Methylosinus trichosporium OB3b: one gene and its partner. The protein of the gene in region 1 interacts with the protein of each later gene in a pairwise test. Links are inferred from orthologs where the notes say so. Each region holds a gene or a part of one and is shown in the gene's direction. Other genes may lie near its edges. The genes, in order: CQW49_RS13335 and kdsB.

Region 1 (6,439 bases):
CCGGGCGCAGCCTGCTCCCACTCCGGTTCCCGGCCTTTCGAGCGGCGTCATCGCGATCGCATCCGGATCATATCACAGCTGCGCTGTGACCGAGGCCGGCGCGATTTTCTGCTGGGGCCGCAACGTCGAGGGCCAGATCGGCAACGGCGTCGACTTGGAAACATTCGCTCCGCCGACGCGGGTTGGCGGCCCTGCCGAAATCTATACGGATGTGGCGGGCGGCGCTTCTCACAGCTGCGGCCTGACGAATGCGGGCGCGGTGCTGTGCTGGGGCCAGGGGTTCGGCAAGGTTCCCACGCCGGTCGCCAAGCTCGGCAGCGGGGTCGTCGCATTGACGGCGGGCTCCTATCATGACTGCGCTCTCACCAAGGCCGGCGCCGTCCAATGCTGGGGGCCGGCATGGAACGCCGGCGCCCCGACGCCGGTCGCTGGCCTGTCGAGCGGCGTCGTCGCAATCTCGTCTGGAAGCGGGCATGATTGCGCGCTGCTGCGCGACGGCGGCGTGCGCTGCTGGGGCTATAACCAATATGGCCAGCTCGGCGACGGAACGACCACAGATCGCACGATCCCGACGCCCGTCCTGAACCTCGGCGCCGCCGCGGTCGCGATCGCCGCCGGCTTCGACTTTTCCTGCGCGCTGCTGTCGACGCGGGCGGTGAAATGCTGGGGTTATAACGAGGTCGGCGAGATTGGCGACGGCGGCGTGACGAACCAGCCTCTCCCCGTCCCGGCGAAGGGCCTCTCCGCCCTGCTGCGCACCCGCGCCCGGCTCACCACATCGACGCTCGGAAACGGGCTCCATGCTCTGCGCGCGAACTATCTCGGCGACGCGGCTCATGCGCCTTCGCAATCCACTCCGCTGCCGATGCGGCTCAAATGAGCGGAGCCGAATGACGCCTGCTTGCGGTTTAAGACGATCGGTCGTATAAAAAGAGCATGAGCCGAAGAGACGTCAACGACATCAGGCGCAAGCTGCTCGATCAGGGGGTCGCCCTGCTGATGGAGCAGGGCTATCACGGCACCGGCCTCACCGAGCTGGTGCAGGCCGTCGGCGTGCCGAAAGGCTCGTTCTACAATTACTTCCCGAGCAAGGAAGCCTTCAGCGCCGAGGTCGTCGCGCATTATATCGAGCCGTTCATCCAGCGGCTCGACGCGCATCTCGGGCAGGCGGGTCGTTCCGCCGACGCCGCGCTCCGCGCCTATTTCGACGATCTCATTGCCGAGACGGAGCGGCGCGACTTCAAAGGCGGCTGCCTTCTCGGCAATCTCATGGGCGAGATCGGCGAGACCAGCGACCTCTGCCAGACCTCCTTGCGCGAGGCGGTGCGCCGCTATCGCGACAAGCTGCGCGAGGGCCTGGCGCGGGGCCAGGAGGAAGGGCGCTTCCGCAAGGATCTCGACGCCAAGGAGATGGCCGATGTGCTCGTCGACTCCTGGCAGGGGGCGCTTCTGCGCATGAAGATCGAGCGGTCGGTTCGCCCGCTCGTCCAGTTCCGCGACATGCTGCTCGACGGCTATTTCCGCGCGTGATTTTTTACCCCCAAACGAGACGACCGGTCATTTAACGCGAGGCCGAGCACGAGACGACCAACGCCGACCAATGGCTCGGCGAACGCAAAACCGCGCGCGCGAAGCTGCGCGGACAAGGGAGGAAGCAATGACGAAGCACATACTCGTCGTCGGCGGCGGCGTCGGCGGAACCATGACCGTCAACAGCATCGTCGCCAAGCTCTATCCGGAGATCGCGCGCGGCGCGGTCCGGGTGACGATGCTGTCGGACTCGCCCTGGCATTATTACAAGCCGGCTTTCATGTATGTCGCCTTCGACATGTTCTTCGAGGGCGAGCTGCGCCGCAAGCAGCGCTCGCTGCTGCGTCCCGAGATCGAGTTCCTCGTCGACAAGGTCGAGCGTTTCGATTTCGCCGGATCGAGCGTGACGACGCGCAGCGGCCGCAAGATCGGCTATGATTATATCGTCGTCTCCACCGGCTGCCTGCCGGCGCCCGAGCGCATTCCCGGGCTGAAGGAGACGGGCGATTATTTCTACCAATACGAGCCGGCGCGCCGCCTCGCCGACAAATTGCGCGGCTTCGAGAAGGGCCGCATCTTCATCACGGTCAACTTCCCCAAGACTCCGAATGTCCCGCATCAGTGCGGCATCGCGCCGATCGAGACGACGCTGATGCTCGACGAATATCTGCGCCGCAAGGGCGTGCGCGACGCGGTGGAGATCGTCTACACCTATCCGACCGTCTCGCAGCTCTTGCGCAATTGCCTCTTCCTGCAACAGGAGGTCTGCGAGGTCCTGCCTTCGGTGTTCGAGAGCAAGGGAATCAAGTTCCAGCGCGGCTTCACGCTCGAATCCGTGGACGCGGACCGCAAGGTCGCACGCTCCGAGGAAGGACGCGAGGAAGGTTTCGACCTGCTGATGTGCACGCCGCCGATCCGCGCGGTCGATGCGGTGATCGCCAGCGGCGCGTCGCAGGCGGTCAATGGCGAAGGCTGGCTGCCGACGAACCGCCGCACGCTGCAGCTCGAAGGCCATCCCAACGTCTATGTGATGGGCGACACGGTCGATCTGCCGATCAGCAAGGCCGGCGGCTCCTGCCACAACCAATGCCCGGTCATCGCCAACAACATCGCCGGCGACATTCGCCTCGGCCGCACCGTCGACGCCTATCACGGCAAGGTTCAGGCGGTCGCGCAAATGGGCCTCGAGATGGGGATGCCGCTCTGGTACGACTATGACGAGGACGTTCATCCGACCCCGCCGACGAAGCTCGGCGGCCTGCTGCGCAAGGCGTTCAACCGCGGAATCTACTGGTCCGTCGCCCGCGGCGTGATCTGAAGCAATCGATCGGAGGGATGAGCAATGAACGCGACCAATCTTCAAGCTGCGCCGGTCGAGCGCGCAACCCGCATGTCGGACGAAACCGCGCGCGGCGTGTCCGAGCTTCTCGAAAAGGCGTCGCCGCTTCTGCAGGGACGGCGCTTCCACAATATCGTCGATCTTCTCTCCCTCGTCTCGGACGGGGTCGATATGGCCGACGACGCCATGATCGAAAAGCTGATGAAGGCCTATGAGGAGGCGATCGGCGCCGCCTGGACGCTCGGCAACGCCGCGCGTTTCGCCGCCAATGAAGCGGCGACGAAGCCGACGCCTTCGCTGATCGGCCTGCTGCGGACGGCCGGCGACGAGGATGTGCGCCGCGGCCTGCATTTCGCGCTGCTCTTCCTCGCCGCGCTGGGGCGCGGACAGCGCGACGACGCCGAGGCATGACCGACGATCGCGCGCTGCAGGCGCTCTATGAGGAGCGCGTGCGCGGCTGGGCGAGGCGGGTGCGCGACGATGTTCGGCTCGCGCCCGCCGATCTCACCGTCAGCCGAACGAGCCCGGCCTGTGGCAGCACGCTGACACTCGACGTGAGGCGAGAGCGAGATCGCATCGCTGCGCTCGGCTATCGGGCGCGCGCCTGCACTCTGGGCATGGCGTCGACAGCCGTGGTGGCGGCGCAGGCCGTCGGCGAGCGCTTCGAGGACGCGCTCGCGGCCGGGCGCGCGCTCGCCGCGCTGCTCGCCGGCGAGGACGCGCGTTTCGAAGAGCGATGGCGCGCGCTCGACATGTTCGTCGCGGCGCGCGGCTTCCCGTCCCGCCACGGCTCGATCCTGCTGCCCTTTCACGCGCTCACGGAGGCCGCGGCGCGGCTCAGCCTTCCGTCAATGTCAGCAGAATATCCGCATACCACGCGCAGTTGAGGCCGAGCGCCTCGTCCTGCTGCAGGTCGCGGCCGACGTCGAGCCGCGCCGAATGGACGCCGAGCAGCGTCCACGGCAGATCGCCCTGGCAGCTCTCCAGAGCCGGAATGCGCGCCACCACCGGCGCGCCGCTGGCGCCGCGATGGGTGCGCGCATCGCTGAGGAAATAGCCCTGGCCCTGGAAGCGCAGGCCGAAGGAGGAGGCGACGACGCCCTGGCGCGCCACCGGCATGTGATGCAGCGTGTCGTGAAAGCCGAGCGGAAAGCCGACGATCAGCAGCGAGGAGCCGATCTCGACCTGATCGAAGCCGCCCGGCAGATGCGCGGGCGTGAAGGCGCGATAGACGGTCGGCTCCGGCAGCTTTCCCCGCTCGATCTCGATCGCCGCGACATCGACCTCGCCGGCGGCGTCGACGGCCTGACGCCAGACGCTCTTGCCGTCCTCATAGAGCGGAATGGAGAAGCCCGTCGACTTGGCCATATTCTCGGCGTCGACATGCAGCTCGATCTCGATTCGGTCGGGCTGGTGCCCGCTCGCCGCATCCTTCAGCACATGGCGGCTCGTCACCAGGAACAGACGCTCGTCGCGCTCGAAGAAGAAGCTGCTCGCATTGGTCAGCGGCGCCTGTCCGTCGAAGGTGCAGAGCCGGGCGGTGGTGAGCAGCAGCGGTTCGATCATCGGCGGTTTCCTCTCTCCCCGAAGAACTTGCCGCTCGCGCGCGGCTCGGCAGGCCGCTCGCTGCGACAGACCGCGAGCTACGCCTTGATTTGCGTTACGGTCTGCGGTAGAGAGCCGGCGCCATCTATAAATAGGCGCGTCCCGGCTCGGGTCGAACGACGGATCAATGTTAACTGTTCGATGTTGCGGCGCCTCTGCGCTCGATCATTTTCATCAAATGATCTTCTTCGACAACGTTCGAACGCGATAATCTCGGCGGATAACGAACGGAGCGTGCGGCGTATGAGAGCATCTACCGAAGTTCTCCGCCAGAATGCAATGGCGAATATGCGAAGTCCCCATGAAATGGGGATAATCTGCATCGATATCACCAACAAATGCGATCTCGCCTGCTCGAACTGCACGCGGCTGCTCGTCAATCAGGACCGGTTCTGGGACATGTCGCTCGAGAACTTTCGCCTCGCCGTGCGCAGTCTCGCCGATTATCCTGGAATCATCGCGGTCATCGGCGGCAATCCGGCGATGCACCGGAGCTTCGAAGAGATCTGCGCCATTTTCGTCGAGGAGATTCCGCAGAAGGAGCGACGCGGACTCTGGACCAACAATATCTTCAGCTTCGCCGATCTCGCGAAAAAGACTTTCGGCGTCTTCAATCTCAATCCGCATGGCGTCGAGCGTGGGATCAAATCGCTCGAGCCTTTGCGCGATGGCGCTTGGTATCATGGCGGCCATTCGTCCCACGCGCCACTGCTGACGGCGCTGAAAGATCTCTTCGACGACGAGGAGATGTGGCGACGAATCGGGCGCTGCGACATCAACCATGAGTGGTCGGCGTCGATCGTCGAGAACAGAGGGCGGCTCAAGGCTTATTTCTGTGAGGTCGCCGCCTCTTTCGATCTCGCGCGGGGAACCGATTTTGGTGTCGAAGTGACGCCCGGCTGGTGGCGTCGCGACATTTCCACTTTCGCCGATCAGGTTGCGCGCTTCTGCCCGGGCTGCGGCGTGCCGGCCAAGGTCGTCGGCCATATGGATTGCGAGGAGATCGACACTTTTACTGTGAGCAACGCCGACATAGCGGAGAGTTCGCTGCGCAAGAAACGCTCGATCATCGCACTGGACCAGGACGACGCACATTTCCTCGGCCGACAAAGGGTGACCGAATATTCTCCCATGCTTCGCGCCGAGGGGAATGGCTCCGCCACGGGCGTCGTGAAGCGGTCGGCGCCGGTCGAGACTCCTGAAGCAGCGCCGCGGAAGCCGAGCCGACCCCTTTTCGCGCGGCCCAATGTCGAGCTCGAGTTCGCCAAATTTCTCTGTACGATCGGCCTCACCCGAGCAGGCACACGATTGTGGAACACGGCCAAGTCCCGAAAATAACCGTTTCTTCGAGCCGGACTCTTGCGGCGGCGCGCCGACGCGAGAGGCCGGCTCGTCGTCTCAGAAGATTTCGGCAGTAGCCGTGTCGGGTCCCGTCGAAATCTCGGCCGAGCGCCGCCTTATCACATCAAGCTCCGGAAGAGGCCGATGACTGCAGCCTACCGTCTGCCGATCGTTTCCATCATCGTGACCAATTACAATTACGGGCGGTTTCTCCCTCAGGCATTGAACGCCGTCCGGCAACAGACCTATCCGCATTTGGAATGCATCGTTGTCGACGATTGCTCCACCGACTGCAGCCACGAGGCTCTCGATACAGCGGTTCGCGAGTGGCCCGAGCTGATCGTCATCCGCCAGCAGACGAATGGCGGCCAATCTGCGTCTTGTCTAGCGGGCCTCGCGCGCGCCAGTGGCCAATACATCGTCTTTCTCGACGCAGACGACCTGATCACCGAGGAGTTCGTCGCCGCTCATCTCGCGGCGCATTTCTGCTTGCGCACGCCAGTAGGAATGACCTGTTGTGATTGTTTCACCCTGCGGGACGAGCGGCTCATCTGTTCGACCTCACGCTATCTCGCGGGCCATTTCGCGAGCCGACCTGCGGATCCCACGCTCGTCCATCGCGGG
Region 2 (6,462 bases), 1.8 Mb from region 1 along the record:
TCCAGATGGTGCAGAAGGGCGAGCGCGAGGCGCGGCAGGCGAAGAAGGAGATGGTCGAGGCGAACCTCCGCCTCGTGATCTCGATCGCCAAGAAATATACGAACCGCGGCCTGCAGTTCCTCGACCTCATTCAGGAAGGCAATATCGGCCTGATGAAGGCGGTCGACAAATTCGAATATCGCCGCGGCTATAAATTCTCGACCTACGCCACCTGGTGGATTCGCCAGGCGATCACCCGCTCCATCGCGGACCAGGCGCGCACGATTCGCATTCCGGTGCATATGATCGAGACGATCAACAAGATCGTGCGCACCTCGCGGCAGATGCTGCACGAGATCGGCCGCGAGCCGACGCCGGAGGAATTGTCCGAGAAGCTCGCCATGCCGCTCGAGAAGGTGCGCAAGGTGCTGAAGATCGCCAAGGAGCCGATCAGCCTCGAGACGCCGATCGGCGACGAGGAGGATTCGCATCTCGGCGATTTCATCGAGGACAAGAACGCCATCCTGCCGATCGAGGCGGCGATCCAGTCCAATCTGCGCGAGACGACGACCCGCGTGCTGGCGTCGCTGACGCCGCGCGAGGAGCGCGTGCTGCGCATGCGCTTCGGCATCGGCATGAACACCGACCATACGCTCGAGGAAGTCGGCCAGCAGTTCTCGGTGACGAGAGAGCGCATTCGCCAGATCGAGGCGAAAGCTCTGCGCAAGCTGAAGCATCCGAGCCGGTCGCGGAAGCTCAGGAGCTTCCTGGACAATTGACGAAGCGACGCGCTTTGCGCGAATTGCGAGCCTGAAGGCTCGCGGTCCAGAACCCCCTTGTCTGGACCGCGAGCCTTCAGGCTCGCTTCTTTTTGAGACGAGACATGTCCGCAGCGATCATCATTCCGGCGCGCTACGGCTCCTCCCGCTTTCCCGGCAAGCCGCTGCAGATGATCGCCGGCATGTCGATGCTGGAGCGCGTGTGGCGCATCGCCCGCGCCGCGCGCTTCTGCTCGCGCGTCGTGATCGCCAGCGAGGACGAGCGCGTTCTCGCCCATGCCGCCGGCTTCGGCGCGGAGGCCGTGCTCACCTCGGGCAGCTGCCGCAATGGCACGGAGCGCGTGCATGAAGCCGCGGCGACGCTCGGCCTCGAGGCGGAAATCATCATCGGATTGCAGGGCGACGCCGTGCTGACGCCGCCCTGGGTGCTCGACGCGCTGATCGACGCGCTCGAGACCGATCCCGACATCGACATGGCGACGCCGGCGATCCGGCTCGACGCGCGCGCGCTCGGCGACTTCATCGCGCATAAGCAGATCTCGCCGACGAGCGGAACCACGGTCGTCTTCGACCGCAACGCCAACGCGCTGTATTTTTCCAAGAGCGTCATTCCATTTCCGGGCCGCGACGCCGCCGCGCCGGTTCACCGCCATATCGGCCTCTATGGCTTTCGGCGCGCCGGGCTCGACAAATACGCGCGCGCCGCGCCGACGCCGCTCGAGCGCGCCGAGGGTCTCGAGCAGCTGCGCGCGCTCGAGAATGGGATGCGCATCCGCATCGTGCTCATCGACTATCAGGGCCGAACGCACGCCTCCGTCGACACGCGCGAGGATGTCGCGCTCGTCGAGGCGCTGATCGCCGCCGAGGGCGAGCTCGTCGCCGGGCGCCGCTGAATGCGGCTGATCCTCGCGCGGCACGGAAACACTTTTGGTCCCGGCGACGCCGTGCGCTGGATCGGCGCGCGAAGCGATCCTGCGCTCGTCGCGTCAGGCCGCGAGCAGGCCGAGGCGGTCGGCCGCGCGCTCGCCGCGATGCATGTCCATCCTGCGCGCATTATCGCGGGGCCGCTCACGCGCACACGCGAGAGCGCCGCGCTCGCCGCCGCCGGCTTTGCGCCGGCGTCGATCGAGATCGAGCCGCGGCTGATCGAGATCGATTACGGCGCCTGGGAGGGCCTCACCTCGGACGAGATTCGTTCGCTGCGCGGCGCGCCGGAAGTCGACGCATGGGAGCGGGATGGAATTTGGCCGCAGGGCGCCGGCTGGTCGCCCGATGAAGCGCAATTGCGCGCGCGCTTGGAGGGCCTGCTCGCGTCGCTGCGCGCGGCTCATACGGACGGCGACACGATCATGCTCGTCTCCAGCGGCGGCGTGCTGCGATGCTTCGGCGAGATCTACGGACTCGCGCGGCGAGACGCGAAGATGCGGACGGGAAGCCTGTCGATCGTCGAGACCGACGCGCAGGGATTCTCCATCGCGCTGTGGAATGCGCGGCCGAGCGAGCTCGCGTCGGGAGAGCGAGCTTGAAGGCTCGCTCGTTTGCGACTGTCATCATCCTTGAACAGGAACGTCACCGCTATGTAGCGCGTGCGGCTTATTCGGCCTCCCGGGGAAACCAAAAGGGGCCTGACAACCATGACAACTCCAGATCGTCGCGATTTCTTGCGCCTCGTCGGCGGCGCCACTCTCGCCACGGCGTTTTCACAGAGCATCGAGCGCGCGCTGGCGATTCCGGCGAATGCCGCGACCGGCACGATCAACGACATCGAGCATATCGTCGTGCTGACGCAGGAGAACCGCTCCTTCGATCATTACTTCGGCACGCTGCGCGGCGTGCGCGGCTTCGGCGATCCGCGTCCGGTGCTGCTGCCCAATGGCAAGCCGGTGTGGCGCCAGCCCGATGGCGCCGGCGAGGTGCTGCCGTTCCGGCCCGACACGCGTCCGCTCGGCGACAAGTTCCTCGAAGGCACGCCGCATAACTGGCCGGATGCGCATCAGGCCTGGAACAACGGCAAATATGACCAATGGGTCCCGGCCAAGGGCCGCCACACCATGGCGCATCTGTCGCGCGGCGACCTTCCGTTCCACTTCGCTCTGGCGGAAGCCTTCACCATCTGCGACGCCTATCATTGCTCGGTGATGGGCGCGACCGACCCCAATCGTTATTATCTGTGGAGCGGCTGGGACGGCAACGATGGCGCCAATGGCGGTCCGGTCGTCGACAATTCGGAAGCCGGCTACGACTGGCGCACCTATCCGGAGCTCTTGGAGCAGGCCGGCGTCTCCTGGAAGGTCTATCAGGATATCGGCGCGGGGCTCGACGGCGAGCATTGGTGGGGCTGGGGCGACAATCCCTATATCGGCAATTACGGCGACAACTCGCTGCTCTACTTCCATCAATATCAGAACGCGCTGCCGGGCTCGCCGCTCTATGAGAAGGCGCGGCGCGGCACCAATATCTCCGCGAGCGGCAATCTGTTCGAGATTCTGCGCGACGATGTGCTGCACAACAAGCTGCCGCAGGTCTCCTGGATCGCCGCGCCCGAGTCCTACACAGAGCATCCGAACTGGCCGTCGAATTTCGGCGCCTGGTATATCTCGAAGGTCCTCGACGCTCTGACCGCCAATGCGAATGTGTGGAGCAAGACCGCTCTACTCATCAATTACGACGAGAACGACGGCTTCTTCGATCACGTGGTGCCGCCGACCGCGCCGGCGACATCGGCGCAGGGGCGCTCCACCGTCGCGACGACCAATGAAATCTATCCGGGCGGCTCGACCTACGCCGCCGGCCCCTATGGCCTCGGCGCACGCGTTCCCATGATCGTCGTCTCGCCCTGGAGCAAGGGCGGCTATGTGTGCTCGCAAGTGTTCGACCACACTTCGGTCCTTCGCTTCATCGAGAAGCGCTTCGGCGTCGCCGAGACGCAGATCTCGCCCTGGCGCCGCGCGGTCTGCGGCGATCTGACCTCCGCCTTCGATTTCTCGAAGACCTTCACCGGCGTCGTCTTCCTGCCGTCGACGACGGGCTTCGGGCCGCGCGATCGCGAGCGTCATCCGAGCTATACGCCCGTGCCGCCGGCCAATCAGGCCGTCCCCGTTCAGGAGCCCGGCCTGCGTTACGCCCGGCCCCTGCCCTATGAGCTGGATGCGAAGGGCTCCCTGACCACGGATCGCGCCTCGCTCAAATTCGAATTCGTCAATACCGGCGCCGCCGCCGCCTGCTTCCATGTGCGCTCGGCGCAGGCCTCGGCCGGCCCCTGGAGCTATACGGTCGAGGCCGGCAAGTCGCTGGTCTCGGGCCTCAGATTCCAGACGAGCAAGGACTACGCCTTCACGGTCCACGGCCCCAACGGCTTCTTCCGCCGCTTCAAGGGCGGCTCCGAGGCCAGCCGCGCCACTCTCGAGGTGAGCGCGAAATATGTGACGCAGCCGGAGGTCGGGATCGAGCTGACCATCGTGAACCGCGGCCTCGGCCCGGTCTCGATATCGGTCGCCGACGCCTATGGCGTGACGGGCGCCTTCCGCAAGCTGCTCACGCCGGCCGAGCGCGTCGTGAAGCTGTGGCGGCTCGGCGCCAGCCATGGCTGGTACGACCTCTCGATCTCGGTCGCTTCCGATCGGGGCTTCGCGCGTCGCCTCGCCGGCCATGTGGAGAATGGCAAGGTCAGCACCAGCGATCCGGCTTTCGCCCGGAGCGGCTTCCCCGCCATCGCCTGACGCGGGCAAGGACGAGACGGAGGGACGCGCGTCCCTCCTCGCATTCGAGAGGGCGGACGCCGGAGACGGCGTCCGCCCTCTTCTTTGTTCGGCGCACGCGCCGGGCCCCTGCCCCACGCGACATTTCGGAGCGCTTTTTCGTCGCGAATGAGCGACGATAGGATAGCCGATTCGCTCATTTCGACCGGCGAAAGCTTTTTTCGAGATGGAGACTTGAAGATGAAACGGGTTCGCCTTCTCTCATTGACGGCGCTCGCGCCGCTTTTCGTTTCCAGCGCGCTGGCGCAAGTGGCGCTGGTTCCCGGCCTCGCCGCCTGCAAGGACCGGGACAATATGCGACGCCTCGTCGAGCTCACCGATCTGGGCGACCTCGCCGCCGCGCAGGAGTTGTTCGCGCGCGGCGTCAAGAGCGACGACTGCCGGATGCTGGCGGGCGACGACGTCGTCATCGAGATGACGCCGCTCTTCATGCGGGTGGTCAAGGCGCATATCCGCGGCAATCCGGATATTTATTGGATCCTGCAGTAATTCTACCGCATCACGAGAAGCCGAGATGATCGGGGCGGCGTCATTGCGAGAAGCGAAGCGACGAAGCAACCCAGAAGTCGCCCCGCGGCTCTGAAATGCTTCGCTGCGCTCGCAATGACGGCCGCAGCTTCCGCGGGTTCACATCGAGATATTTTTATTGGGTGTGAAAGGGGCGAGCCTGAAGGCTCGCGGTCCGGGCGCCCGCAAGTCACCGCGCTCGCAGCGCCTGCTCGCCGAGGCGCGTGAGCGCGGCGCGCAGCGCCTCGTCGGCGACGCCATCCGTCACCGCGGCTGCGCGCGCGCGCGTCGCGGCGTCGACCAGGGGAGCGCGATGCGGCGCCTTGCGGCGCGCCGTCAGCCGCTCCTGGCGCATCGTCAGCCGCGCGACGCAGCGCCAGCCCAGATGCGTGTTCACCCGGTCGAGGATCGACCCGGCCATATGCTGGATGTCGAGGCTAAAGCCCGGCTCGACGCGCAGAATCAGCGTCGCCGGCTCATCCTTCTTCTCGGCTGCGCGGTTCTTCGCCCGCGGCGGCCATTGCAGCTTGATCGGCTCGCAAATGGCGGCGAGCCGCGCGCCCACCACCGCCTCCCAGCGCAGGATCAGCGCCGCCTCGCCGAAACCCTGGCGCGCCGCCAGCGGATCGATCGCTCGGTCGACGAGCTCGCCGAGCGTCCGAGATCCTCTGTATTTCTCCGCCATTGGCTCGTTCCTCGCGGCAGGGGACGCGATGTCGCTCCAGCATTCTTTCCTTCGAGCGAATTCTGATCGGTCGAACGATTTCGTTCGACCGGAAAGCGCTCTAGCATTTTTTCATTCGAGCGAATTCTGATCGATCGAACGATTTCGTTCGATCGGAAAGCGCTCTATGGACGTTATCTCATGCGAAGCGCCCCCGCCAAGCCCGATCCGCTCGCCCTGCTGCGTTGGTACGACCGGCGCCGGCGCGCCCTGCCCTGGCGCGCGCGCGCGGGCGAGACCGCCGACCCTTACGCCGTCTGGCTCTCCGAGATCATGCTGCAGCAGACCACGGTGGAGGCCGTGAAGCCCTATTTCGCCGCCTTTCTCGCCCGCTGGCCGGATGTCGCGGCGCTGGCCGCCGCGCCGCAGGAGGAGGTGATGAAGGCCTGGGCCGGCCTCGGCTATTACGCGCGGGCGCGCAATCTCCACGCCTGCGCGCGCGCGATCGCCGCGCGCGGCGCCTTTCCGCGCGAGCAGCGCGAGCTGCTGGCGCTGCCCGGCGTCGGTCCCTATACGGCGGCGGCGATCGCCGCTATCGCCTATGACGCGCCCGTGGTCGCCGTCGACGGCAATGTCGAGCGCGTCGTCGCGCGGCTCTTCGCCATCGAGCGGCCGGCGCGCGAGGCCAAGGCCGAATTGCGCGAGCAGGCGCAGAGCCTCTTTCCCGGCCGGCGCGCCGGCGATTTCACCCAAGCGCTGATGGACCTCGGGGCGA

The links.
Region 2: the proteins of CQW49_RS13335 (region 1) and kdsB interact in binary tests that used the Escherichia coli proteins (3 or more experiments, as listed by UniProt). The link is inferred for Methylosinus trichosporium OB3b from one-to-one orthologs.

The regions. Positions count from the first base shown.
Region 1 is NZ_CP023737.1:2,781,515-2,787,953, forward strand. Bases 1-2,733 are described here. They hold CQW49_RS13335 (TetR/AcrR family transcriptional regulator), read left to right. Parts: upstream 1-936; coding sequence 937-1,530; downstream 1,531-2,733. Other genes in these bases: CQW49_RS13330 (RCC1 domain-containing protein), read left to right, coding at 1-880; CQW49_RS13340 (NAD(P)/FAD-dependent oxidoreductase), read left to right, coding at 1,658-2,733. Outside these bases: more of CQW49_RS13340, read left to right, coding at 2,734-2,848; CQW49_RS13345 (DUF1641 domain-containing protein), read left to right, coding at 2,873-3,280; CQW49_RS13350 (iron-sulfur cluster assembly scaffold protein), read left to right, coding at 3,277-3,756; CQW49_RS13355 (S1 family peptidase), read right to left, coding at 3,707-4,435; CQW49_RS13360 (radical SAM family protein), read left to right, coding at 4,781-5,812; CQW49_RS13365 (glycosyltransferase family 2 protein), read left to right, coding at 5,960-6,439. UniProt on the Escherichia coli protein: Involved in response to both electrophiles and reactive chlorine species (RCS). Represses the transcription of the nemRA-gloA operon by binding to the NemR box.
Region 2 is NZ_CP023737.1:993,554-1,000,015, forward strand. Bases 1-2,756 are described here. They hold kdsB (3-deoxy-manno-octulosonate cytidylyltransferase), read left to right. Parts: upstream 1-862; coding sequence 863-1,651; downstream 1,652-2,756. Other genes in these bases: rpoD (RNA polymerase sigma factor RpoD), read left to right, coding at 1-758; CQW49_RS04790 (histidine phosphatase family protein), read left to right, coding at 1,652-2,284; CQW49_RS04795 (phosphocholine-specific phospholipase C), read left to right, coding at 2,393-2,756. Outside these bases: more of CQW49_RS04795, read left to right, coding at 2,757-4,477; CQW49_RS04800 (hypothetical protein), read left to right, coding at 4,697-5,005; CQW49_RS04805 (DUF721 domain-containing protein), read right to left, coding at 5,214-5,708; mutY (A/G-specific adenine glycosylase), read left to right, coding at 5,889-6,462. UniProt on the Escherichia coli protein: Activates KDO (a required 8-carbon sugar) for incorporation into bacterial lipopolysaccharide in Gram-negative bacteria.